3 regions of the Empedobacter sp. EJD.6dd genome follow, and region 1 is predicted to be linked to each of the others. Evidence: riboswitches for the same ligand, from Rfam matches in the RefSeq annotation. Region 1 holds a riboswitch; each other region holds the start of a gene.
The links. A riboswitch is a leader RNA that binds a small molecule or an ion and turns the genes downstream of it on or off. The one in region 1 is predicted to bind S-adenosylmethionine.

Region 1 (8,209 bases):
AGGAGAAGACCAATAAGCACCAATATTAAGTGTACTTGCCATTAACCACATATTTTGAACAGCCATAGAAGTAGCAGCTAATTCTTCCCATTCAGGATTTTTTTCTGTGTTTACAAAGTTGATTAAAACGATTTTATTCGATTTATCGCACTTTTCAATTAATGCATTTATTTTTCTGTCACTCAACTGATCTGTAGGAGTTCCTTGTACATAAACACGTTTCACATACTCGCGAAAACGATCTTTCGAAGGACCTTCTAAAACAATAAAACGCCAAGGTTCTGTTTTTTTATGTGATGGCGCCCAATTAGCAGCCTCAAAAATCTGAGTTAATTCTTCACGCGTAATTTCATCTTGTGTGTATTGTGGAGGAAATATAGAGCGTCTATTTTTTATGATTGATAATAAATCGTTTGCATTCATGTTGTAACAATTCTTAATTTTATTCTACTAATCAAGCAAATTTACATTAAATTTAATCAAACCAACGTTAAGATGAAAACATTAGACTACAACAAAATTGAATATTACAAAAACAATAAATTCCAATTTGATATAGGAAAATACTTTAATAAATCATTAGAACTTTTTCAGAAAAATTGGCAACCATTTGTAATTTACTCTTTGGTCTCAGCAGTTATTATTACATTAGCTTCTTTTACTTTTATTGGATTATTCTTTGTGATGTATCCACTTATTATGGGATTTGTGATTGGTGCAGAACGTGCCGAAAATAAAATGTCGTTAGAATTAGGAGATTTTTTTACAGGATTTAAGAATATTGGAAATTATTTTCTATTAACCATTATCATTATTGGTGTAGCATTGTTAGTAATGTTACCTTATTTTATTTTCTCTATTTTACCAGTTTTAGTGAGCGATCCAGAGAATGCTAATCCAGCATTAATGATTGGTTCGTCGCTCTTCGGAATGTTATATATGTTTGTCGCAACGATATTTTTACTTTTCTTACAAGCGTGTATTTATTTAGCTCCTTATCTTATTCATTACGGAAATATGGGTGCTATAGAAGCGTTGAAAACGTCTTATGCAATTGTAAAAAAGAATTTTTGGTGGATGGTTTTAATGGCGATAGTTGTTAGCCTAGTAGCTTCAATTGGTGCAATTGCTTGCTATATTGGTGCGATTGTTACATATCCATTGGGTTATATGATGGTCTATTTTATGCTAAAAGATATGATTTTAACAGATGATCAAAAAACAGAAATTGATCTTCTTGGTACAAATCAAGAATAATATTAATTTTATCGAATGTTAGCAAAGCATTCGATTTTTACGAAAATGAATGAATTGGGAGCTGCAAAAGTTCCCTTTTTTTTTATGATCGATTTTTTGAAAGAAAATGGAGAAGTAATTCCGTTAAATGAATTACCTGATGAGATAAAATTTGAAATAGATTCGCCAAAAAAAGAATCTTTTCAGAAAGATTTTAAATTCAATAAATTCCCGATTTCCTTTGACGAATATTTTCTAAAATTTGAATATGTTCACCATAATCTTTTAATTGGAAATTCATACTTAACGAATTTAACGTTGCCAACAAAAATAGAAACTGATTTATCATTAGATGAGGTTTATAAATTTTCTGAAGCAAAATATAAGCTGAAATATAAAGAAGATTTTGTGTGTTTTTCTCCCGAACGTTTCGTGAAAATTGAAGATCAAAAAATCTTTTCTAATCCAATGAAAGGTACAATTGACACTTCAATTCCGAATGCTAAACAATTGATTTTGGATGATGAAAAAGAAGCTGCTGAGCATGCTACAATCGTCGATTTAATACGAAATGATTTGAGTCTTGTTTCAGAAAATGTTGAGGTAACGAATTACAGATATATTGACGAGGTCAAAACGAATGATAAAACATTGTTGCAAGTAAGTTCTGAAATAAAAGGTGATCTGAAAGACGATTATTATCAAAATTTAGGAACTATTTTCGATCAGCTTTTACCTGCGGGTTCTATTTGTGGAGCGCCCAAAAAGAAAACAATCGAAATTATTTTAGAAGCCGAAAAGTATAATCGAAATTTCTATACAGGTGTTTTTGGTGTTTTTGATGGTGAAAATTTAGACAGTGCGGTTATGATTCGTTTTATTGAAAAAAACGAAGAAGAGCTATATTTTAAGAGTGGAGGAGGAATCACTGCAAAAAGTAAGGCGAAAGCAGAATATGAAGAATTAATTCAGAAAGTTTATGTTCCAATTTATTGAGTCGATTTGTTGTGAGAATAAACAACTTCGAAATTTAGAATTTCATCAAACAAGATTTGATTACACAAGAAATGATAATTTCTCAGAAAATAATCCAATATTATTAGACGAAATTATTCATTTTCCCGAAGATTTAACGGACGAAAAATACAAGATTAGAATTGAGTATGATCGCGAAATTCAATCAATAGAATTTCAACCTTATCAAATCAAGCCAATCGAAACTATTCAGCTTTTTGAAATTGATAATAAAATTAATTATACCTACAAATATTTAGATCGTTGGTTTTTTGATGAGTATTTGAAAGAATCTAAAACAGATGATTTGGTGTTGGTAAAGTCAAATTATATTACCGATTGTATTTATTCGAATATCGTTTTTTTTGATGGTTCACAATGGTTAACACCACGTTCTTGTTTATTAAAAGGAACAATGCGCGAAGCCTTGTTACAATCAGAGGAAATTATTCAGAAAAATATAAAAGTCTCAGATTTAAGCTATTTTAAATCATTCAAACGAATTAACGCAATGATGAATTTAGAGGAAAGTCAAGAGTTAGATATTTCGTTGTTACTAAAATAAACTCTATCAATTTTATAGAGTATTGTTTGCGTATTCATTTTTTAGCATTACATTTGCAAAACTTATCAAGAAAGGTGGAGGGATTGGCCCTATGAAACCTTAGCAACCAGATGACTTATAATCTAAGGTGCTAAATCCAACCTAGTTAAAGGGAAAGATGAGTAAAAGTATCTCACTTTTATCTGTTGGTTTCTTGAAAGTTTTATGAAAAATTAAAAATGAAAAGAAACAAATTTTTACTTGCTTCATTCGCATTTGTTTGCGCATCAACACTTTTCGCTCAAGAGGTAGAAAAAGAAGAAACGAATCTTAACGAGGTTATATTAATCGGAGGTCGTGCTTCTGAAAGAACCGTTGTTAATTCATCTGTACCTGTTGATATTATTGATGTTGAAAAATTAAAAACATCTTCACCTCAGTTGAGTATCAATGATATTTTGAATGTGGTTATTCCGTCATTCAATTCTGTTAGACAGTCTTCTGCCGATGGAACAGAACATATAGATCCTGTTACTTTGCGAGGAATGGGGCCAGATCAAGTATTGGTTTTGGTGAATGGAAAACGTCGTCACACAACTTCGTTGGTAAACTATCAAAATACAGTAGGAAATGGTTCTGTTGGAACAGATTTAGGTGCAATTCCAATTTCCGCTATTGATAAAATTGAAGTTTTACGAGATGGTGCAGCTGCGCAATATGGTTCTGATGCGATTGCAGGGGTAGTAAATATTGTATTAAAGTCTAAACCAGGTGGAGACGCATCGTTAACATACGGTCAAACTTCTCGCAACGATGGTGAAACATATAATTTTAATGGAAGTTACGGAACGAAATTAGGTAAATCAGGTTCGCTTGTTTTTTCGGCTGTTATCAGCGAGCGCAAGAAAACGAATCGTTCGAAAGATCATAATTTAGATATTTTTGGAGATAACTTTGCCTACGATTTTGCAGATGATCCAGACGCTGCAAGAGCAGCTGATGATGCAAAAATTGCTGAATTGGGATTGTCAAGAAAAGATTTCAGATTTCAAATTGGTGATGCAGCTATCAAAAATCAACAATTTTTTATCAACGCAGAAACGGCGATTAATGATCGATTAGATTTTTATTCTTTTGGAGGAGTTTCATTGCGCCAAGGAAATGGATTTGGTTTTAGAAGATTACCAAGTGAATTGTCAGATGATGCATTAAAAATTTATCCAAATGGATTTCAAGCAACGTTAAAATCTAATGTAAATGATTATTCTAATGTAACAGGATTACGTTATTCGTACGATGGTTGGAAAATAGATTTGAGTAATACATTTGGGTTGAACTCATTTAAATATGATTTAGAAAATTCAATTAATCAATCATTAGGATTAAATTCTCCAACCGATTTTTACGCAGGGAAACATCAATTTTTGCAAAATACAGTCAATTTAGATTTTTCGAAACGAATCAATCAAAACATTAGTTTAGCTTTTGGAGGAGAATATCGTTACGAACAATATAAAATCGAAGCGGGAGATGAGGCGTCTTATTCAGGTTCTGGATCTGAATCTTTTGTTGGTTTTTCACCATTAAATGCAGTTAAAGGTGACCGCCATTCAGTTGCAGCTTATGTTGATGGAGAATTGAAATTTGGAGACTTTACTGCTGATTTAGCTGGACGTTTCGAGAATTACTCTGATTTTGGAAGTACTATCAACGGAAAATTAGCAATGCGATATGAATATGCAAAAGGATATTCGGTTCGTGGAGCGATTTCAACAGGATTTAGAGCGCCATCTTTACAACAAAAATATTTTAGTAATTCATATACAGATTTATTCTTGAATGATAATGGTGATCAGGTTTTGGTAACAAAAGGAATTATCCGAAATGAGTCAGAACTTTCGAGAGAAATCGGTTTAGATAAATTAAAAGAAGAAAAATCGATTAATGCAAGTTTAGGTTTAACGTTTCGTCCAACTTCAAAATTATTTATCACATTAGATGGATATTTTATCAGAGTTGATGATCGAATTGTATTAACTTCTGATATCACAGATCCTGCTTTAGAAAAATATAATGTTGCAACAGCACGTATTTTTACGAATGCAATAGATACCGAAACACGAGGAATAGACTTAGTTATTTCGTATGATGCGCGTTTAGGTAAAGGAAAGTTAAACGCAAGTTTATCAGGAAATATTAACGAAACAAAGATTGTAGGTTATCATTTTCCAAGTGCTTTAACAATTCCAACAGAAGAATTTTTTGGTCCAGATCAGGTCAATATTATCGAGTCTTTAAGTCCAAAAACAAAAGCGACATTAGGATTAAATTATACAATTTCTGGTTTCAATTTCATGGTGCGTAATACGTATTTCGGAAAAGTGATAAAAGATGGTTATCCTTGGGGAAGTGTACAAGAACATACAGGAAAAGTAGTAACAGATGCTTCAATTGGATATGATATTACGAAGAACTTCAACTTTACAATAGGTGCAAATAATCTTTTTGATGTTTTTCCAGATAAACAAGTGTATGAGAATTCTTATTATGGAGTTTTCCCACATGCACCGGTACAAATGGGAATGACAGGAGCGTATTATTTTGCTCGTGCAAGTTTTAAATTTTAAACAATAATAAAATATTCAAAGTGTCAATTTTAATGTAAATTAAGCATTCAATTGGCACTTTTTTGTGTATGGCACATTCAAAAATTGGTTGGAAAACCGCAGCAGCATTAGTTATTTCGAATATGATTGGAACTGGTGTATTTACCAGTTTAGGTTATCAAATTTCGGATCTAAAAAACACAACTTCCATATTATTATTGTGGTCGATAGGAGGAGTTTTAGCTTTAATAGGTGCTTTTATTTATTCGGAATTAGCTTCAAAATTCAAACAATCAGGAGGAGATTATATTTATTTATCCCGTACATTTCATCCACTTTTTGGTTATTTATCAAGTTGGATTTCTTTGTTCGTAGGTTTTTCAGCTCCAATATCATTAGCCGCTTTGGCGATGGGAAAATACCTCAATATTTTTGGGTTAGATTTAGGAAAAGAATTTGCAATAGCAATGATATTGATTGTTGCAGTTTTTCAATCCTTTAGTTTAAATTTGAGTAGCAAGTTTCAGAATGTTTTTACCATTTTAAAAGTTGTATTTATAATTATTTTGATTGCTTTAGGTTTTTATTTCGTTCCAGCAGTTGAGCCTAATGCGGTGCTTTTTGATTCGACTTGGAAAAATGAATTATTTCTTCCTGCTTTTGCCACATCCTTGGTTTATGTAACATTTGCTTACACTGGTTGGAATTCTGCTTCTTACATTGTAGAAGAAATTGAACATCCCAAAATAAATTTACCAAAAGCATTGTTTATAGGCGTTGTTTTTGTGACAATTTCTTATGTTTTATTGAATTATGTTTTTCTAAAACATGCTTCGGCAATTTCATTAGCTGGACAAGAAAATGTGGCAAATATTTCGTTTGGTAATTTGCTTGGAAACAATGTAAAATGGGTAAGTTGTTTTATTGCGTTGCAATTAATAGCGACAATTAGCGGTTATTTGTGGATTGGTTCTCGATTGACACAAGCTACGGCTCGTGAGAATAAATTATGGAGTTTTATGGCAAAAGAGAACAAGAATAGAATTCCGGTTCGTGCAATTTGGGTACATACAGCAATTAGTATTTTACTGATTTTTTCTGGTGATTTTGAAGTTATATTTACTTACACTTCTTTTGTTTTACAAATTTTAGCAACCTTGGCTGTTTGTACTGCTTTTTTCATTAAACGAAGCGAATTAACGATTATAAAAAGTAATCTTTTTTATGTATTACCTGCTATATTTTTAGCCTTTAGTTTATATATCTGTTATTTTGTTTTGATGCAAAAACCAAAAGAAAGCTTATTCGGTTTAGGAATTATTGCACTAGGAATAATCTTATTCTATTTTGATAAACGAATCGAAAATAAAGATATTAAATAACAAAAAGCGAGAATTAGTTCTCGCTTTTTATTTTCAATAATTTTATCCACTGTTTTAAGTTTTGCCTTCTAAAAAGACCAAAATAACGTTGATTGTATGAGTTTACCCAAATAGAATTATCTTCACAATAAATGATAACAGTTTCAATATAATCTCGCTTTCTATAATTGTATTTGTAAAATATATTTTGCTCCGAGTATTCAAATAAAAACAAACCTTTTTCATCTAATGATTGTGTGAAATTCGGTTGTCGCTTCGCTAATTCTTTTATTAAGTTGATATTTTCTTTTAAAGGTTTTGATGTTTTAATTTCGATAAAAAATCGATCATTAATCGTTGTAATTATTCGTATTAAATAAATAACGATGATAAGTATAAAAATAACATTGATTTTATATACAGAATAAGTAAAAAATACAATTAAAAGAAACATCAATCCAAAATCTAAATAATTCCAAATTTCAAATGGTAAAAAATATTTTCCATTCAGTTTTTTCAATTTCGAATGTTGTTTCGTTGTAAAAAGATTATCTGTATTCATAATTTAAAGTAATAGATTTATCTTAAAAATAAGAAGAATTTCATAATTTAAAAATAATAGCTATAATTGATAATTTTACATAGTATTTATTAATTAAAGAAATTTCATTGATGTAAGTTATACATTCGAATCATTTTTGTAATTTTGCAATCTCAAAAAATAAGTAATAAATACAAATCAATAAAATGGCAAACATTACATTTACAATGATTAAGCCTGATGCGGTTGCAAAAGGACACATCGGAGATATTTTAAAAGACATTACTGACGCTGGTTTCAAAATCAAAGCGGCTAAAATGACTCAATTAGCGAAACAAGATGCAGAGGCATTTTACGCTATTCACGCAGAGCGTCCTTTCTTTAAGGATTTAGTTGAGTTTATGACTTCTGGACCAATCGTTGCTGCAGTTTTAGAAAAAGACAACGCAGTTGCTGATTTCCGTACGTTAATCGGTGCAACAAACCCAGCAGAAGCTGCAGAAGGAACTATTCGTGCTAAATATGCAGAATCTATCGATGCTAACGCTGTTCACGGTTCTGATTCTGACGAAAATGCTGCTATTGAAGCTTCTTTCCACTTTGCTGCGAAAGAAATTTTCTAATCGAATAAGATTACAAAACATCATATAAATCCTTCCGAAAATATTCGGAAGGATTTTTTTTGGCTTAAAATTTACTTACCTTTAAATCAAATTCTAAAAAATGAAAAAAATAATTTTAGCCACATTTACAATCGCAGCTTTTGTTGTGTCAAGTTGTAAAAATGAAAAAGAACCAGTAAAAAATGAAGTAGAAAATGTTGAAGATTCTTTGAAAGTAGAAGCAAAAACAGCAGAAAATTCTATTCAATTTGAAGGGACATATAAAGGAATTTTACCTTGTTACG
Region 2 (8,209 bases), 960 kb from region 1:
TTTAATGGTTGTTGCAACACCAAGTTTTATATTAAGTGGTTTCACTTGGCCATTAAGTCAAATGCCAAAATGGATTCAAGTGATTGCAGATTGTATTCCATTAACACATTATCTGAAAATATTTCGAATTCTTTTTATCGAAAAAGGTGATCCAGCACTAATTCAACCACATTTAAATAATCTAATTGTAATAGGAAGTATTTGCTTTGTCTTATCTTTGGCTCTTTTAATCGTTAAAATAAGAAAAGCTAAACAATCGATCAAGCAAATCGAAACAGAAAAGATTTAATTTCTTTTTTAACTTACAAAACAGATAATAAGCCATGAATTTTCTTACAGTTGAAAATCTAACCAAATCATACGGAATCCGAACTTTATTTGAAGATGTCAATTTTCATGTAAATGAAGGTGATCAAATCGCTTTCGTAGCAAAAAATGGAAGTGGAAAATCTACTTTACTTAAAATTTTAGCAGGATTAGAAACTGCCGACTCAGGTGTTGTTCGTCCAAATAAAGGTGTTAAAATCCTAATGTTAGATCAAAGTGATGATTTTGACGAAAATTTAAAGGGTGAAGAATATATTTTCAATCATTCGAACGAAGTTCTAGATGTTGTTCGTCAATACGACAATATGATTGAGAATGATCCGACAAACCCTGAATTAGTTGAGTTAATGGGGCAAATGGACGTTTTGGATGCTTGGAAAGTTGAGCCTACAATCAAAGAAATTTTATCGAAACTAAAGATTGATTTCTTAGATCAAAAAATTGGAAAACTTTCTGGTGGTCAACGTAAGCGTATTTCATTAGCGAAGTTTTTAATCGATTTGAGTTTCGAAACTGGATATGTTCTTCTAATTTTAGATGAGCCTACCAATCATTTGGATATCGAAATGGTAGAATGGCTTGAATATTTCTTAAATAAAGAAAATAAAACCTTGATTCTAGTAACGCACGATCGTTATTTCTTAGATGCAATTTGTACCAAAATTTTAGAAATGGAGGACAAAACATTGTATGTGCATTCAGGAAATTACGAAACGTATATTACGAATAAAGCGTTACGAATCGAAAATCAAAATGCAACAATTGATAAAGCAAAAAATCTTTACCGTAAAGAAATAGAATGGATGCGTCGTCAACCACAGGCACGTACAACAAAATCTAAATCTCGTATCGATGCATTTTATGATACAGAAAAAGTTGCTAAGCATAAAATTGTAGATCAACAAGTGAAATTAGAGATGGTGATGACACGTTTGGGTCAGAAAATTATCGAGATGGAGCATGTATCGAAAGCATTTGGACAAAAGAAAATTTTAGACGATTTCTCTTACATTTTTGCACGCGGAGGAAAGATTGGTTTAGTAGGAAAAAATGGCGTAGGTAAAACAACTTTCTTAAAAATGCTTGAAGGAATTGAACCTGCTGATAGTGGAGTTATTGAACGTGGAGATACATTAAATATTGGACATTTTAAACAAGATGGAATCGAGTTTAAAGAAGATGAACGTGTTATAGAATTTGTAAAAGATATAGCAGATTTTTTTCCTCTTGCAAGTGGAAAAGAAATGCGTGCAGAGCAGTTCTTAGAAATGTTTTTGTTTACACCAGAACAGCAACATACTTTTATTTCTAAATTAAGTGGTGGTGAGAAAAAACGACTTCAATTATTAGCCATTTTATATAAAAATCCAAACTTTTTGATTCTTGATGAGCCTACAAACGATTTGGACTTGCCTACTTTAACAGTTTTAGAAAGTTTCTTAGAAGAATATCAAGGTTGTTTATTAGTTGTTTCTCACGATCGTTATTTTATGGATAAAGTGGTAGATGAATTGATGATATTTGAGGGAGAAGGTAAAGTTTCTCGTTATATGGGAACGTACACAGAATATCATATCGAGGATAAAAATAAACCAGAAGCTGACGATAAAAAGATTGAAAAGGAAATTGTAGTTCAAGAAAAAGTAGAATCTAAAGAAAAAATAAAGGAAGCAAAACCAAGAAAATTATCGTTCAAAGAGCAACGAGAATTAGACGAAATAAATCAATCTTTACCAATTCTTGAAGCTAAAAAAGAAGAATTAACAAATTTACTTTCCGACCCAAATTTAGGTTATGACAAAATCGCAACTATTGGAGATGAACTACAAAAAATTGTAGACGAATTAGAAGAAAAAGAATTTCGTTGGTTAGAATTAAGCGAATAAAAATATTGAAAAGGAACTTTTTTTGAGTTCCTTTTTTTGTTTTAAAAAATTATTTCTATATTTACTCTATCAATCATCAGGAGTTTCTGAAAAATCAGAACACCAACCGAGCCAAAACCGCGCTACGGTGGTATAGAATGAGGGCAAACGCCAAAATAAAAGGTTATTCTCCACTCTATCCTGTTGTTTTTATCATTAAAAATTGAAACAATGGAAAATCTAAAAAATGAATTTGTCGTATTATTCCGTGAATTAACGGACAATGAATTAATCGAACGCTTTAATCAAACAGTTGGTAACAGCTCGTGGAATTCTGCAAGAAGATGTTACGTAAAAACATTGTTCTGCGAATTGCAATCACGAAATTTTGATTGCACAATTTTAATAAGAGGAAATACCTTTTCGTTACAACACCATGTAAGGTTAAATAAAAATAAATTAGAATATTTAGAATAAATTTCTAAATGACTAATCCAAAAGAATACACCAGAACTACATTTTTCAAGAAGACGCCCTAATTTGTATAAGGATTTTAACGTAAATATAATTAGTTACAGATCCATAAAGTAGTAAAATAATAGAATATTGTATAAGTTAAATCACAATGTAGAGAATAATTCTTTGTTGAATAAAAACTCTAGATTTTTATGAATAAACTCTGTACAACAAAAAAGCTTCAGAACATCTGAAGCTTTTTGTTAATTTATTGTATTGATATAAGCTATTACTTTATCATTAAAAACTTGTGGTTGATCAACATTGACAACATGTCCGCAATCATCTATCACAATTAATTCCGAATTATTTTTATGATTCTTTATTAATTCTTGTATAGAAGGCAAAAACATATGGTCTTCTGCTCCCATTACATAAAGTGTTGGAATATTTAACTCAACTTTTCTAAACCATTTTAATAATGGATTGACATCTGCAGTTAGTTTGAACCATTTCAAAAATTCTTTTTGATACAATTTTTTTGCTTCATTAATGAATAATATTCTCGATTCTTTATGTGTATTTCTTGGCATTATGGCAAAAGCAAATATTCTGTATAGAATAAGATAGGGCAACATATGCTTAAACGTATTTCCAACATTTATCAAAAATTGACATTGAAAATTGATTTTCATAATTGCACCACCCATTACCATAGATCTAAATCTATCTGAATAATCTTCTGCTAATTGTCGAATAACAATAGTACCCAAAGACATACCAACAAAATGAGTTTGCTTGATTTTTAAATGATCTAAAACTTCAATCACATCTTTTGCAACAGATTTGAATGTATAACGTTTTTCGAAAAGTGATTTCAAATTATTTTTAGATCGTCCATGCCCTCTTAAATCCAATAAAAGAATATTAAAATGTTTACGAAATTCACGAATTTGTTTGAACCAAATTGTAGAACTTCCACCGGCTCCATGAACAAAAGTTACCCATTCTGTACTTGTTGGATGAATGTATGTTGTATGTGCTAACAATTTATAGATAATTAGATGTACAAAAATAGACTAAAAACTATGCCAAGCATAATACTTTTGATAATTTTAAGATATATTTAATCTTCATCATCATCGTCAAAGTCAATTGATGTTTTCTTTAAATAAAAAACATCATTCATAACTTCTGCTTTCACATAATTTAATTTTTCTTGTTCTTTTATTCGATCTGTAAATAATGTTCCGATCAAATGATCATATTCATGCTGAAAAATAACAGCTGTAAATCCTTCAACAGTTTCATCATGAAAATTTCCATTTAAATCATAATACTCTAATCGAAGAACTAAACTTCTATACACTTTTCCAAAAATATCTGGAATAGACAAGCAACCTTCTCTTCCGTGACGAACAATGTCTGAATACCACGAAATTCTAGGATTTATGATAAACTCAAAAGGCTCACCTTCTTTATCAAAACGCTGTACCCAAACAGCATTTCTATTGATACCAATTTGCGGAGCAGCAATCCCAACTCCTTTACTTGCTTCATCTTGTACGGTCGCATACATACGATCTGCCAATAATTTTATATTAGGATCTTTTGGATCTATATCAATAGATTGTGCTTTCAAAATTTTAAGGTCAGCCTCCGAAGTAGTCAATAAAACACGAAATGTGTCGTACGATTTTTTTTCTTTTACTAAACTTATTTCAGCTTTAGATAAAGGTTTATAGGTTTTGTTATTCATATTTTTAGATTGAGCAAACAATGCGGTTGAACAAATCAATACTCCGAATGTTATTCTTTTTATCATTTTTTTAAGATTAATCGATCCAGAGAATATTTTCCTGCACCTGATAAAAATAGAACGAAATAATTAATTAAATAGAATAATCCTAATTCTTTTTTACCAAAATCATCTCCAGCATGTACAATAAAAACGGCTACAAACATGGTAATAATTAAAGGAATAGTTGCTAAACGAGTAAAAATTCCAACTAAAACTAAAAATGCACACAAAATCTCAGCAAAAACTGTTAACCCTAATGAAATTTCTGGACCAACTCCAATTGGATCTCCAAATTCGAAATTTCCATTCACTAATTTTTGCAATTTCCCAAAACCATGTGTAAACATGAATCCACCAGCAGCTAAACGAATTAATAACAATGACAGATCTACAAATGCAGGTTGACTTCCTAATAGTTTAAATTTTGTGCTCATTTTTTTAAAATTTTGTCAAATATAAGTTCTTGTTTTTACGTTGACATTTAAATAAGTTAAGAAATCAATATTTTTCAATTAATTTTGATTAATATTTCAATAAACGAATTAAAAAACACAACATATGTTAAAAAACATTGCTTTAATTACCTTATTTATTTCTGGTTTAGCATTTGCACAAAAATCAGAATTAGATCAAAATGATATTCTTGGACACCCAAATTATATAGAAGAATCGATGCAAAAAGCGCGTATTCGAGTGATGCAAATTGAAGGTTATGATTTAGAATATTATACTAAATCAACTTATAATAAAGATGGAAATCCGATAAAAAGAGAATATTTTGATGAAGCTGGAAATAAAACTTTTTCAGAATCATTTAATTATAACGAATCAAACAAATTAATTTCTCGTGAATTGAAGAGTAATGATGAGAGTTTAATCTTTAATTTCGATTATGAATATAATTCAGAAGGTTATATCGTAACTAAAAGTGAAAATGATGTAAATGTTTTAAAAACGGAATATAAATTAAATCAAAATCAACAAATTACATACGAAAGAGAAACAAATTTACTGGAAGATGCAGATGTTTTTATTGAAAAAAATTATCAATTTCAAAATGGTTTTTTAGTTAAAACACAAGTAAAATACAACCAAGGATCATATACTTTAAATTATAAAAATGATACAAACGGTAATCCAGTCGAGGAAATTTATATAGGAAAAGACAATAAACAAGTCAATAAATATCTAAGAAAATTTGATGCTAATAATAATATTATAGAAGAAACTACACTTGATGAAACTGGAAAAGTGAAGAATATCTCAACGATTAAATATCAATACGATGATCATAAAAATTGGATCAAAAGAACACAATATGTGAAAAATTTTGACCAACCAATTTCAAATACAACAAGAACAATTCGTTACTAATCTATAGAAGAGCCATATAATTTGGCTCTTTTTTATTTGATTATTTAACTAAATGTTATTAAATTTAGTCAAATCAATCATTTATCTAAATCGATTATGATAAAAAATGTACAAGAATTTAACCGACTTTTTCAATTATATCAAAAAGATAATCGTTTCAATTTGTACATAAACGATTATCCAAAAAATGAATTTGCCCTTCAGTTTTGTACAGATGAAATTGAAGAATTGAATCTCGAATATGTAGATTCTTCTACTAATTCAATCAAAAAAATTCATGATTATCGTACTAAATTAAGTGAATACTTTCCAGCAGAAGAATTATCTACATTAGAAATTAAGTCTATTTCAGGTTATTTTAGTCGTTATGATTTTTATTTTTTAACAAAGGAAAATACATTTATTTTTAATTTTATACAACGCGATTTTTTATCTCAATTGATTGATATTCTTTTAGCAGAACTAGATTGTAATTTTATTAGCCGTCTTAAAACTGAACTATTGATCAATTTGGAATACGATTGATAAATTTCTGTTAATTTATTTTAAACGTCATCTTATGGCAGTTTATTTTTTTTGCTTTGTAAAAAGCAATGATAGATGAATTTTGATAGAATTAACGAAAAACTAAGCATTTTAGCTGATGCAGCAAAGTATGATGTTTCTTGTTCTTCGAGTGGAAGTAAACGAAAAAACACAAATAACGGGCTAGGAAATGCATCGCAATCTGGAATTTGCCATTCATTTACAGAAGATGGTCGCTGTGTTTCATTACTAAAAATTCTTTTAACCAATCATTGTATTTACGATTGTGCTTTTTGTGTTTCCAGAAAAAGCAACGATGTAAAACGTGCCGCATTTACGGTACAAGAAGTAGTTGATTTGACCATTAATTTTTATCGACGAAATTACATAGAAGGATTATTCTTGAGTTCTGGAATCTTTAAAAATGCTGATTTTACAATGGAACGTTTGCTTTTGATTGCGAAAAAGTTACGTTTAGAAGAGAATTTCAATGGCTATATTCATCTTAAAACTATTCCTGGAGCAAGTCCAGAATTATTAAGAGAAGCAGGTTTATATGCTGATCGTATGTCGATTAATATGGAGATGCCAACTGAACAAGGATTAAAATTAGTTGCCCCAGAAAAATCGCACGAAGATGTAAAAAAACCATTAGGTTTTATTCAACAACAAATGACTGAATTTAATTCCGAGAGAAAATTAATAAAGTCTACTCCTACTTTTGTTCCTGCAGGACAATCTACACAAATGGTGATTGGTGCAACGCCCGAAAATGACATGGAAATTATGTATACAGCAAATCAATATTACAATGATTTTAAGTTGAAACGTGTATATTATTCAGGGTTTATTCCAATTAATCATAATGATAAAATGTTACCTTCTATAGGTTCACAACCACCTTTGTTAAGAGAAAATAGATTGTATCAAACAGATTGGTTATTGCGCTTTTATCAATTTGATGTCAAAGAAATTTTGAATCAACAGAATCCACATTTGGATACTGATATTGATCCAAAATTAAGTTATGCTTTAAGAAATTTACATCTTTATCCGATTGATATTAATACTGCAGATTATCATTTAATTCTTCGAATTCCAGGAATTGGTGTGCAATCGGCGAAGAAAATTATTACAGCTCGAAAGTTTGGAAAAATTTATTCTTATCAACTGAAACGATTGGGAATTGCATATAATCGAGCAAAATTTTTTATGACTTGTGCTGATGATCAATACCAACAAAAAGATTTGCTTGGATCGCAGATTAAACATCGTATTTTGAGTACGAGCAAAAGTAAATATTTAAAAAATCAGCCCAATCAATTAAATCTTTTCGACTAATGGAAATCTATGTTTTTGATAATACTTTCGAAGGATTTTTGACCTTAATTTTTGATTATTACGTCAGAAAACCTAAACAAATACAAGTAGTTTCGGAAAGAGATTTTTTACCTTCAATGTTTGATGAAATTTATACTGTAATTACTGATGAGCAAAAGGCTAAAAGAGTTTATAAAAGCTTAAAAAGTAAATTAAATTCAACAAGTTATAAAGCCGTTCAAGCTGTTTTCTTGTCCGAAGAAAAAGAAGCGTACGAAAAGCTCTTTTATTATTGTTGTTTAATTATTAATGAATCATCTGCGATACAATTAAATTATGGGAACGAGTTTGTTTTATATGTGATGAAAATGTATCGTTCTGTTCATCGTGAAAAACATCATCACGAAGCGTTTATCCGTTTTGAAAAGATTAATCAAGATCTATTTTTTGCTAAGACAGAACCTAAATACAATGTTTTGCCTTTAATTATCAATCATTTTAGAAGAAGATATGCGGATCAAAATTGGATTATTTTCGATAA
Region 3 (8,209 bases), 1.5 Mb from region 1:
TGTTTATGGATTGAGCGGAATTCCAAATTCTTTAGTAGATCGAATCGAGGTTGTAAAAGGTCCAGCATCTTCTCTTTATGGAACAGAAGCAATGGGTGGAATAATCAATGTGATTACAAAATCTCCTAAATCAGCACCTAAATTATCAATAGATTTTTTCACTACATCATGGTTAGAAACCAATATAGATGGTGGTTACAAATACAAATTAAACGAAAAAACAAATGCTTTATTTGGTTTTAATTATTTCAAATATGGAAATAAAAAAGACACTAACAACGATGGTTTTACCGATGTTACACTTCAAGACCGAATTTCACTTTTTAATAAATTTGATTTTGAACGAAAAGAGAGTAGAACTGCTTCTGTAGCTCTTCGTTATTTATACGAAGATCGCTGGGGAGGTGAAATGGATTGGGAACGAAAACTGCATAGAGGAAGTGACAAAATGTACGGAGAAAGTATTATGACAAATCGATTTGAAGCAATTGGAATGTATCAATTACCGCTAAAAGAAAAAATTATGACACAATTTTCTTATAATTTTCATCAACAAAATTCATTTTATGGACCCGAATCATATCAAGGAAAACAACAAGTATTTTTTGCTCAAACATATTGGGATAAAATAATTGGTAAACATAGTATTTTATTAGGTTCATCTTTTAAATACACCTATTACGATGACAATACACGAGGTACTGGTGAATATGATGTGGATAATAATCTTATCAAGAACAATCCAATGAACACACCGATTCCTGGAATTTTTATACAAGACGAATGGACATTGAATTCCGCAAATAAACTTTTAATCGGTTATCGATTTGATTACGATCAAACACATAAAAGTATTCATTCACCAAGAATTGCGTACAAATTTTCACCTTCTACATATCATATTTTTAGAGCAAGTTTAGGAACAGGATATCGTGTAGTAAATGTATTTACAGAAGATCACAGAGCATTAACTGGAGCAAGACAAGTTGTATTCGAAAACGAATTAAAACCCGAAAAATCTTTTAATGTAAATATCAATTATGTTTATAAAATACCTACTAGTTTCGGAGCTTTTAATTTTGATTTAACTACTTTCTACTCCTATTTTACAAATAAAATTATTGCCGATACAGATACTGATGAAACTAAAATTATTTATGATAATTTAAATGGTCATGCTATTTCAAAAGGAATTTCTTTAAACATTGATGCTACTTTTGATTTTCCTTTAAAAATTCTAATTGGCACTACCTATATAGATGTTTATAAAAAAGAGGAGAATGTAAAAGAAGTGCAATATCATGCTCCAAAATGGTCTGGAAATTTCTTAGCAACTTATACATTCAGAAATAAGTTTGTGCTTGATTTCACAACTAATTATAATGATAAAATGAGGTTACCTCACGTTGAAAATGACTATCGTCCAGAATATTCTAAACCAACTTTTATTGCAAATATTCAATTAAGTAAATCATTTAAAAACAATATTGAAATCTATGGTGGAATCAAAAATATTTTTAATGTTTTACCAAAAGGCGATGTCATCGCGCGTTGGTGGGATCCGTTTGGAGAACCTGGAAATGGTGTTACACCACCAAAAGGGAGAAATGATGTAATTTTTGAGCCAAATGATTATAGTTATACACCTATGCAAGGAACTCGAGGTTTTATAGGTATTCGGTTTAATTTAAAGTCATGAAATATTTAATTTTACTATTAATTACATCAAATCTTCATGCTCAAATTGTATTAGAAAAATTTAATACAATTTTTGATGAGAACCCTAAACCAATTCTACTCTTTTTTTCTACAAATTGGTGTAGTTACTGTATGATACAAAAGAAACAAATAGAAAAAGATGTTGAATTACTTCAGATTTTAAATAATAAAATTTATTTTATTGAATTAAATGCAGAAGCAAAAGAGCCTATTATTTTTCTAAAGAAAGAATATAAATCGAACGGAAAAATTCATTCATTTTTAGAAGAATTTATTGATAAAAATGAACAAATTAGTTATCCTTTTTGGGTATTAATCTCAAAAGATTTAGAAATAAAAATGACTTATTCTGGTTTAATAAAAGCTAAAAATATCCATATTTTATTGAAAACTTATTTTGATGATATAAAATAAATAAAGCCTCAAAAAAAAAATTCTTGAGGCTTTATAATCACAAATTTTACTCAAAAGCTATAATCGAAAGTGTTGAGTTTTCAATAATCTCTTTTTGTTTGAGCTTTTCTATATCAATCACACCAACAATATGATTGTAATTTTTACTTTGATAACGTTCTTCTATTTCATCAAAAAATTCAGAAACATCATCGTTTTGATTTTCAAATCCAATATAAATTCGTTTTTTCCCTGTTTGATTAAAAACTCCTTCTTCTTGATTTTCATATTTACGAATCGAATATTTATAATCATATTTCAAAGCTGAAATATCACTCAAAACAGCCGAAGATGTAGGAAAACGTCCTGCTCCTTTTCCATATAAAAATTGTTCATCGGAAAGCGAACTTCCAATCAAAACACCATTATATTCATTGTTTACAAGCGCAATTGTTTTTTTCAAATCAACAAAAGTTGGTAAAATTGTAGATGTTATTTCTCCAGTTTGATGATTGATTTTTGAATTAGCAATCAATTTTATCGTATAGTTTTTTTCTTTCGCGTATTTAAAATCTTCTACCTGTAAAGATGTAATTCCTTTTCGGATAACATTCCCTACTTCAATCTTTTTACCAAAAGCATGCAACGTAATGATCGCTAATTTACTTGTTGCATCAAATCCTTCAACATCAGCAGTAGGATCAGCTTCTGCAAAACCACTTTCTTGCGCAGCTTTCAATGCATCTTGATACGATTCATTTTCATTTGCCATTTTTGTCAAAATGTAATTTGTCGTACCATTTACAATACCAGAAACATAATTCAATAAATCATTATCAAAATATTCTTCTAAATTTCTTATAATCGGAACAGAGCCACAAACAGACGCCTCGTATAAGAACGAAACATTATTTTTATCCTGTAAATCAAGTAATTCTTTGTGATGCTCGGCAATCAATTTTTTATTAGCACTTACTACATGTTTTCCTTTGTTAAATGCTTTTTTGATAATATCATGTGCAGCATCTGAATCAGAAATTAATTCTACGACTACATTTATTTCGTCATCATTTAAAATATCATCAGCATTTGTTGAAAATAATTTTGCTGGTGCATTTCTTTGTTTTGTAGCATCTTTTATAACAATTTTCTTAATAGCGGCATTTAATTGTGGTTTTTCTTCTAAAACTTTATAAATCCCCTCTCCTACAACGCCAAATCCGAATAATCCGATATTTATTTTTTTCATTTATGTATTTCTTTGTTTATTGATTTTATCAGAAAAAAGTGAAGAAAAAAAAATGGTTCAATTGTAAATAAAAACAATTGAACCATTTTAATAAAGAATATTATTGAATGATTGGTTTTTCGTCTTTATTTATCTTCCCTTACAGGATGGAATTAGCACCTTGATTATTTAATCAGGTTGCTAAAGTTTCTTTGGGCCATTTCCCTCCACTTTTCTTGATAAAATGTAATATTTAATGAACTATTTCTGACAGCAAATTTATGGGAAAGAATTCTATATTTCCAAATAAATTTTATTTCAACTCTTTACTATTTTCTAAAACAATGAATTTTCATATTTGTTTTTAGAATTTATTTCTATGAAATATGATATGTGAAAATATTTTTCTATAAAATCGATTTAAAAGAAAAAACAAATCTTAACTTTTTTTCATTAAAAGTCATTTTCATTAATAAAATTCTAAAAACAGATAATTTAAAGTACTGATTAAAATATTTTTTCTAAAAAAATCTATATTTAAAGAATTATTTTCATAACAAATATTCAAAAAAGACCTATTTTGGAATTTAAATAATTTCAAACAAAAATTATTTCTATTAAGCAAATTCAATCTTCTTTTTTTTCATTGTTGATTTTTTTATTCTCAATACTTTAAATAATTTTGCAGATACCTTATGAAGAAAGATGGAGGGATTAGGCCCGTAGATATCTTGGCAACCCAAAGTAAAGTTGGGTGCTACATCCTACTCTAATTGAGAAAGATAAGGAATTACCTCACAATTCTTCCCATAAGGTTTTTAAAATATAGAAAATGACATTAAACGATATACTAAAAGAGCGTATTGTGATTTTAGATGGTGCAATGGGGACAATGATTCAAAAGCACAATTTACAGGAGGAAGATTATCGCGGAGAACGATTCAAAGATTTTCACACTTCTTTAAAAGGAAATAATGACTTATTGGTTTTAACACAACCACAAATCATAAAAGATATACATCGCGAATATTTAGCTGCAGGTGCAGATTTGATTGAAACCAATACATTCAATGCGAATATTATTTCGATGATTGATTATGATATGGTTGATTTAGTTGATGAATTAAATATAGAAGCTGTTCGCTTAGCGAAAGAAGCTTGTGAAGAATTTTCAACACCAGAAAAACCTCGTTTTGTTGTAGGTTCATTAGGACCAACAAATAAGACAGCTTCCATTTCTCCTCAAGTTAATGACCCAAGTTATCGTGACGTCGATTTTGACACATTAGCAAATGTATATTATCGTCAAGCGAAAACAATGTTAGAAGCTGGAGCAGATATTCTATTGGTCGAAACTATATTTGACACATTGAATGCAAAAGCAGCATTTTTTGGAATTCAAGATGCTATTATAGATACAGGAATTAATGTTCCTTTGATGGCTTCTGGTACAATTACAGATAAATCTGGACGTACACTTTCAGGTCAAACTACCGAAGCTTTCTTGATTTCTTTAGAGCATATCGATTTAGTTTCAGTAGGATTAAATTGTGCTTTAGGTGCAACAGATTTGATTCCATATTTAGAAGTAATGGCAGAAAAAGCGCCATTTTATGTTAGTGCCTATCCGAATGCTGGTTTACCAAATGCTTTTGGTGGTTACGATGAAACACCAGAAATGATGCGCGATTTTATTCGTCCTTTCTTAGATAAAAAATTAGTTAACATCTTAGGAGGTTGTTGCGGAACAACACCAGATCACATAAAATTGATGGCAGATTTAGCAAAAGAATATGAACCACGAAAAATTAATGTAGCATGTCAGGCGTAAAAATTCAACTTTCTGGATTAGAACCATTAATTGTACGCGAAAATTCAAACTTTGTAAACGTTGGTGAACGTACAAATGTTACAGGTTCTAAAAAATTCTTGCGATTAATCAAAGAAGAAAAATTTGAGGAAGCTTTGCAAGTTGCCCGCGATCAAGTAGATGGTGGTGCACAAATTATCGACATCAACATGGACGAAGGAATGCTTGACGGCGTTGCTTCTATGGTAAAATATTTACGATTAATTGCTTCTGAACCTGATATTTCGAAAGTACCAATCATGATTGACTCTTCGAAATGGGAAATCATCGAAGCTGGTCTTAAAAATGTTCAAGGTAAAGCAATTGTCAACTCTATTTCTTTAAAAGAAGGAGAAGAATTATTTATCGAACATGCTAAAAAAATCAAACGTTATGGTGCTGCAACTGTTGTTATGGCATTTGATGAAAAAGGTCAAGCTGATAATTACGAACGTCGTATAGAAATCGTAAAACGCTCGTATGACATTTTGGTTAATCAAGTAAAATTTAATCCAAGAGATATAATTTTCGACGTTAACATCTTCCCTGTTGCAACAGGAATGGATGAGCATCGACGCAATGCAATCGACTTCTTCGAAGCGACAAAATGGATAAAAGAAAATCTTCCTCATGCTTTAGTTTCGGGTGGAGTTTCGAATGTTTCGTTTTCGTTCCGTGGGAATAATGCAGTTCGAGAAGCGATGCATACAGCGTTTTTATATCATGCAATCAAACACGGAATGGACATGGGAATCGTCAATCCAGAAATGATTGAGATTTACGATGATATTCCAAAAGATTTATTAGAGCACGTTGAAGATGTTTTATTAGATAGACGTGACGATGCAACAGAGCGACTAATTGATTTTGCAGAAAATCTAAAAGGAATTACCAAAGAAAAGAAAAAAGATGATGCTTGGCGCGAATTACCTTTAGAAAAACGTATAGAAATTGCCTTGGTTAAAGGAATTACTGAATTTATAGATGAAGATACTGCCGAAGCTTTAGATAAAATTCAATCGCCATTACGAGTAATCGAAGGACCTTTGATGGACGGAATGAATGTCGTTGGAGATTTATTTGGAAGTGGAAAAATGTTCTTGCCACAAGTTGTAAAATCTGCACGAGTAATGAAAAAAGCCGTAGCTTATTTAACACCTTATCTAGAAGAAGAAAAGCTAAAAAATAAAACAGATAAAGAACCTTCAAAAATATTGATGGCAACTGTAAAAGGTGACGTTCATGATATTGGCAAAAATATCGTTTCGGTTGTTTTGAGTTGTAATGGTTTCGAAATAATTGATTTAGGTGTTATGGTTTCATCCGAAACAATTTTAGAAGAAGCCAAAAAAAACAATGTAGATGTCATTGGACTTTCTGGGTTAATTACACCTTCTTTAGATGAAATGGTACACGTTGCTAAAGAAATGAAACGTCTTAATCTTGACATTCCTTTAATGATTGGAGGCGCTACAACGTCTAAAGCACATACTGCGGTTAAGATTGCGCCAGAATATGATAAAGCAATTCATGTCTTAGACGCTTCACGTTCGGTAACTATTTGTCAAAAACTAATTGGTTCACAACAAGCTGATCTGTTTACAGAAACAATTACAGATTACACAAAAATTCGTGAAGGATTCTTAAACAGAGCTGTAGCAAAAGAATACCTAACAATTGAAGATGCTCGCGCTAATAAATTGCAACTTAATTTCGAAGAAAACAAACCTTTCAAACCAAATCAATTGGGTGTTTTTACACATCAAGTGAATGCAGCTGATTTAAAAGATTTTATCGATTGGACGCCATTTTTCAAAACTTGGGATTTACACGGAAAATTCCCTGCGATTTTAGAAGATGAAATTGTCGGAACAAATGCAAAAGAATTATATGTTGATGCTTTAGCAATGTTATATAAAATAATCAACGAGAATTTAGCGAAACCAAAAGCTGTTTTTGGCTTATTTAAAGCAAACACAATAAACGATGATACCATAGAATTGTTTGACGAGAATAATAATAAAATTGAAGAATTTTATACACTTCGTCAACAAGCAAAAAAATCTAAAAATCAACCAAATATTTCGATTGCTGATTTTATCGCTTCAAAAGATTCTGCAATTCAAGATTATATTGGTGCATTTGCCGTAACTGCTGGTCAAGAGATTGAAGAAGTTGCAAAAGCTTACGAAAAGAATTTAGACGATTACAATTCTATTATGGTTAAGGCAATTGCCGATCGTTTAGCAGAAGCTTATGCAGAATATCTACACAAATACGTAAGAACGGAAGTTTGGGGTTATGCAAAAGATGAAACGCTATCAAATGATGAATTGATTTCTGAAAAATACAAAGGAATTCGTCCTGCTCCAGGTTATCCAGCTTGCCCCGATCATTTAGAGAAAGAAACGATTTTCAAAATTTTGGATGTTGAGAAAAACGCTGGTATCGAATTAACAAGTTCGTTAGCGATGTATCCAGTTTCGTCTGTTTCTGGTTATTATTTTGGTAATCCTGAAGCAAAATATTTTGGAGTTGGAAAAATTAAAATGGATCAGGTTGAAGATTTTGCACAACGTAAAAATATTGATGTTGAAAAAGCAGAACGTTGGTTAAGCCCAAATTTAGCTTAATTAGAAAATAGTCAGATTCTTCTATAAACTCAGAATGACAACTAATCACGAGTTTCGAACTTCTGACTTCGAAAAATTGCGTTAGGGATTGAAGTGAAAATCCTTTGCTGATAAGCAAAGATTGAAACGAAAAGCCCGCCCGAAGGGAACGCCCAAGTAAAGAAAACATATAATCGAAATTCGAGATTCGAACTTCGTTAAACGATAAAAAAAGAATGAAAGTTACCGAACATATAGAACGTGCAAATGGAAAACCGTTGTTTTCTGTAGAAATTTTACCTCCATTAAAAGGTCAAGATGTTAATGCAACGTTCAAAACCCTGGATCCTTTGGTGGAATTAAATCCAGCTTTTATTGATGTTACTTATCATCGTCAGGAATACATTT

Region 2: it holds a riboswitch for S-adenosylmethionine, as region 1 does, so the genes downstream of both, AC2I98_RS04650 (hypothetical protein) here and AC2I98_RS09240 (TonB-dependent receptor plug domain-containing protein) in region 1, are expected to answer to the same signal.
Region 3: it holds a riboswitch for S-adenosylmethionine, as region 1 does, so the genes downstream of both, AC2I98_RS02250 (homocysteine S-methyltransferase family protein) here and AC2I98_RS09240 (TonB-dependent receptor plug domain-containing protein) in region 1, are expected to answer to the same signal.

Annotation. Positions count from the first base shown of each region.
Region 1 is NZ_CM170667.1:1,952,707-1,960,915, reverse strand. It holds gene AC2I98_RS09260 (nitroreductase family protein) at 1-423, opposite strand, end outside; gene AC2I98_RS09255 (hypothetical protein) at 496-1,257, shown strand; gene AC2I98_RS09250 (aminodeoxychorismate synthase component I) at 1,273-2,232, shown strand; gene AC2I98_RS09245 (aminotransferase class IV) at 2,216-2,815, shown strand; SAM riboswitch class I at 2,875-2,979, shown strand; gene AC2I98_RS09240 (TonB-dependent receptor plug domain-containing protein) at 3,034-5,421, shown strand; gene AC2I98_RS09235 (APC family permease) at 5,490-6,782, shown strand; gene AC2I98_RS09230 (hypothetical protein) at 6,796-7,323, opposite strand; gene AC2I98_RS09225 (nucleoside-diphosphate kinase) at 7,509-7,925, shown strand; gene AC2I98_RS09220 (copper resistance protein NlpE) at 8,026-8,209, shown strand, end outside.
Region 2 is NZ_CM170667.1:995,516-1,003,724, forward strand. It holds gene AC2I98_RS04640 (ABC transporter permease) at 1-289, shown strand, start outside; gene AC2I98_RS04645 (ABC-F family ATP-binding cassette domain-containing protein) at 324-2,213, shown strand; SAM-I-IV-variant riboswitch at 2,282-2,381, shown strand; gene AC2I98_RS04650 (hypothetical protein) at 2,424-2,669, shown strand; gene AC2I98_RS04655 (alpha/beta fold hydrolase) at 2,912-3,697, opposite strand; gene def (peptide deformylase) at 3,775-4,473, opposite strand; gene AC2I98_RS04665 (DoxX family protein) at 4,470-4,883, opposite strand; gene AC2I98_RS04670 (hypothetical protein) at 5,008-5,823, shown strand; gene AC2I98_RS04675 (hypothetical protein) at 5,920-6,348, shown strand; gene AC2I98_RS04680 (putative DNA modification/repair radical SAM protein) at 6,424-7,689, shown strand; gene AC2I98_RS04685 (TIGR03915 family putative DNA repair protein) at 7,689-8,209, shown strand, end outside.
Region 3 is NZ_CM170667.1:488,002-496,210, reverse strand. It holds gene AC2I98_RS02265 (TonB-dependent receptor plug domain-containing protein) at 1-1,699, shown strand, start outside; gene AC2I98_RS02260 (thioredoxin fold domain-containing protein) at 1,696-2,133, shown strand; gene AC2I98_RS02255 (homoserine dehydrogenase) at 2,180-3,361, opposite strand; SAM riboswitch class I at 3,488-3,586, opposite strand; SAM riboswitch class I at 4,031-4,129, shown strand; gene AC2I98_RS02250 (homocysteine S-methyltransferase family protein) at 4,173-5,171, shown strand; gene metH (methionine synthase) at 5,159-7,822, shown strand; gene metF (methylenetetrahydrofolate reductase [NAD(P)H]) at 8,038-8,209, shown strand, end outside.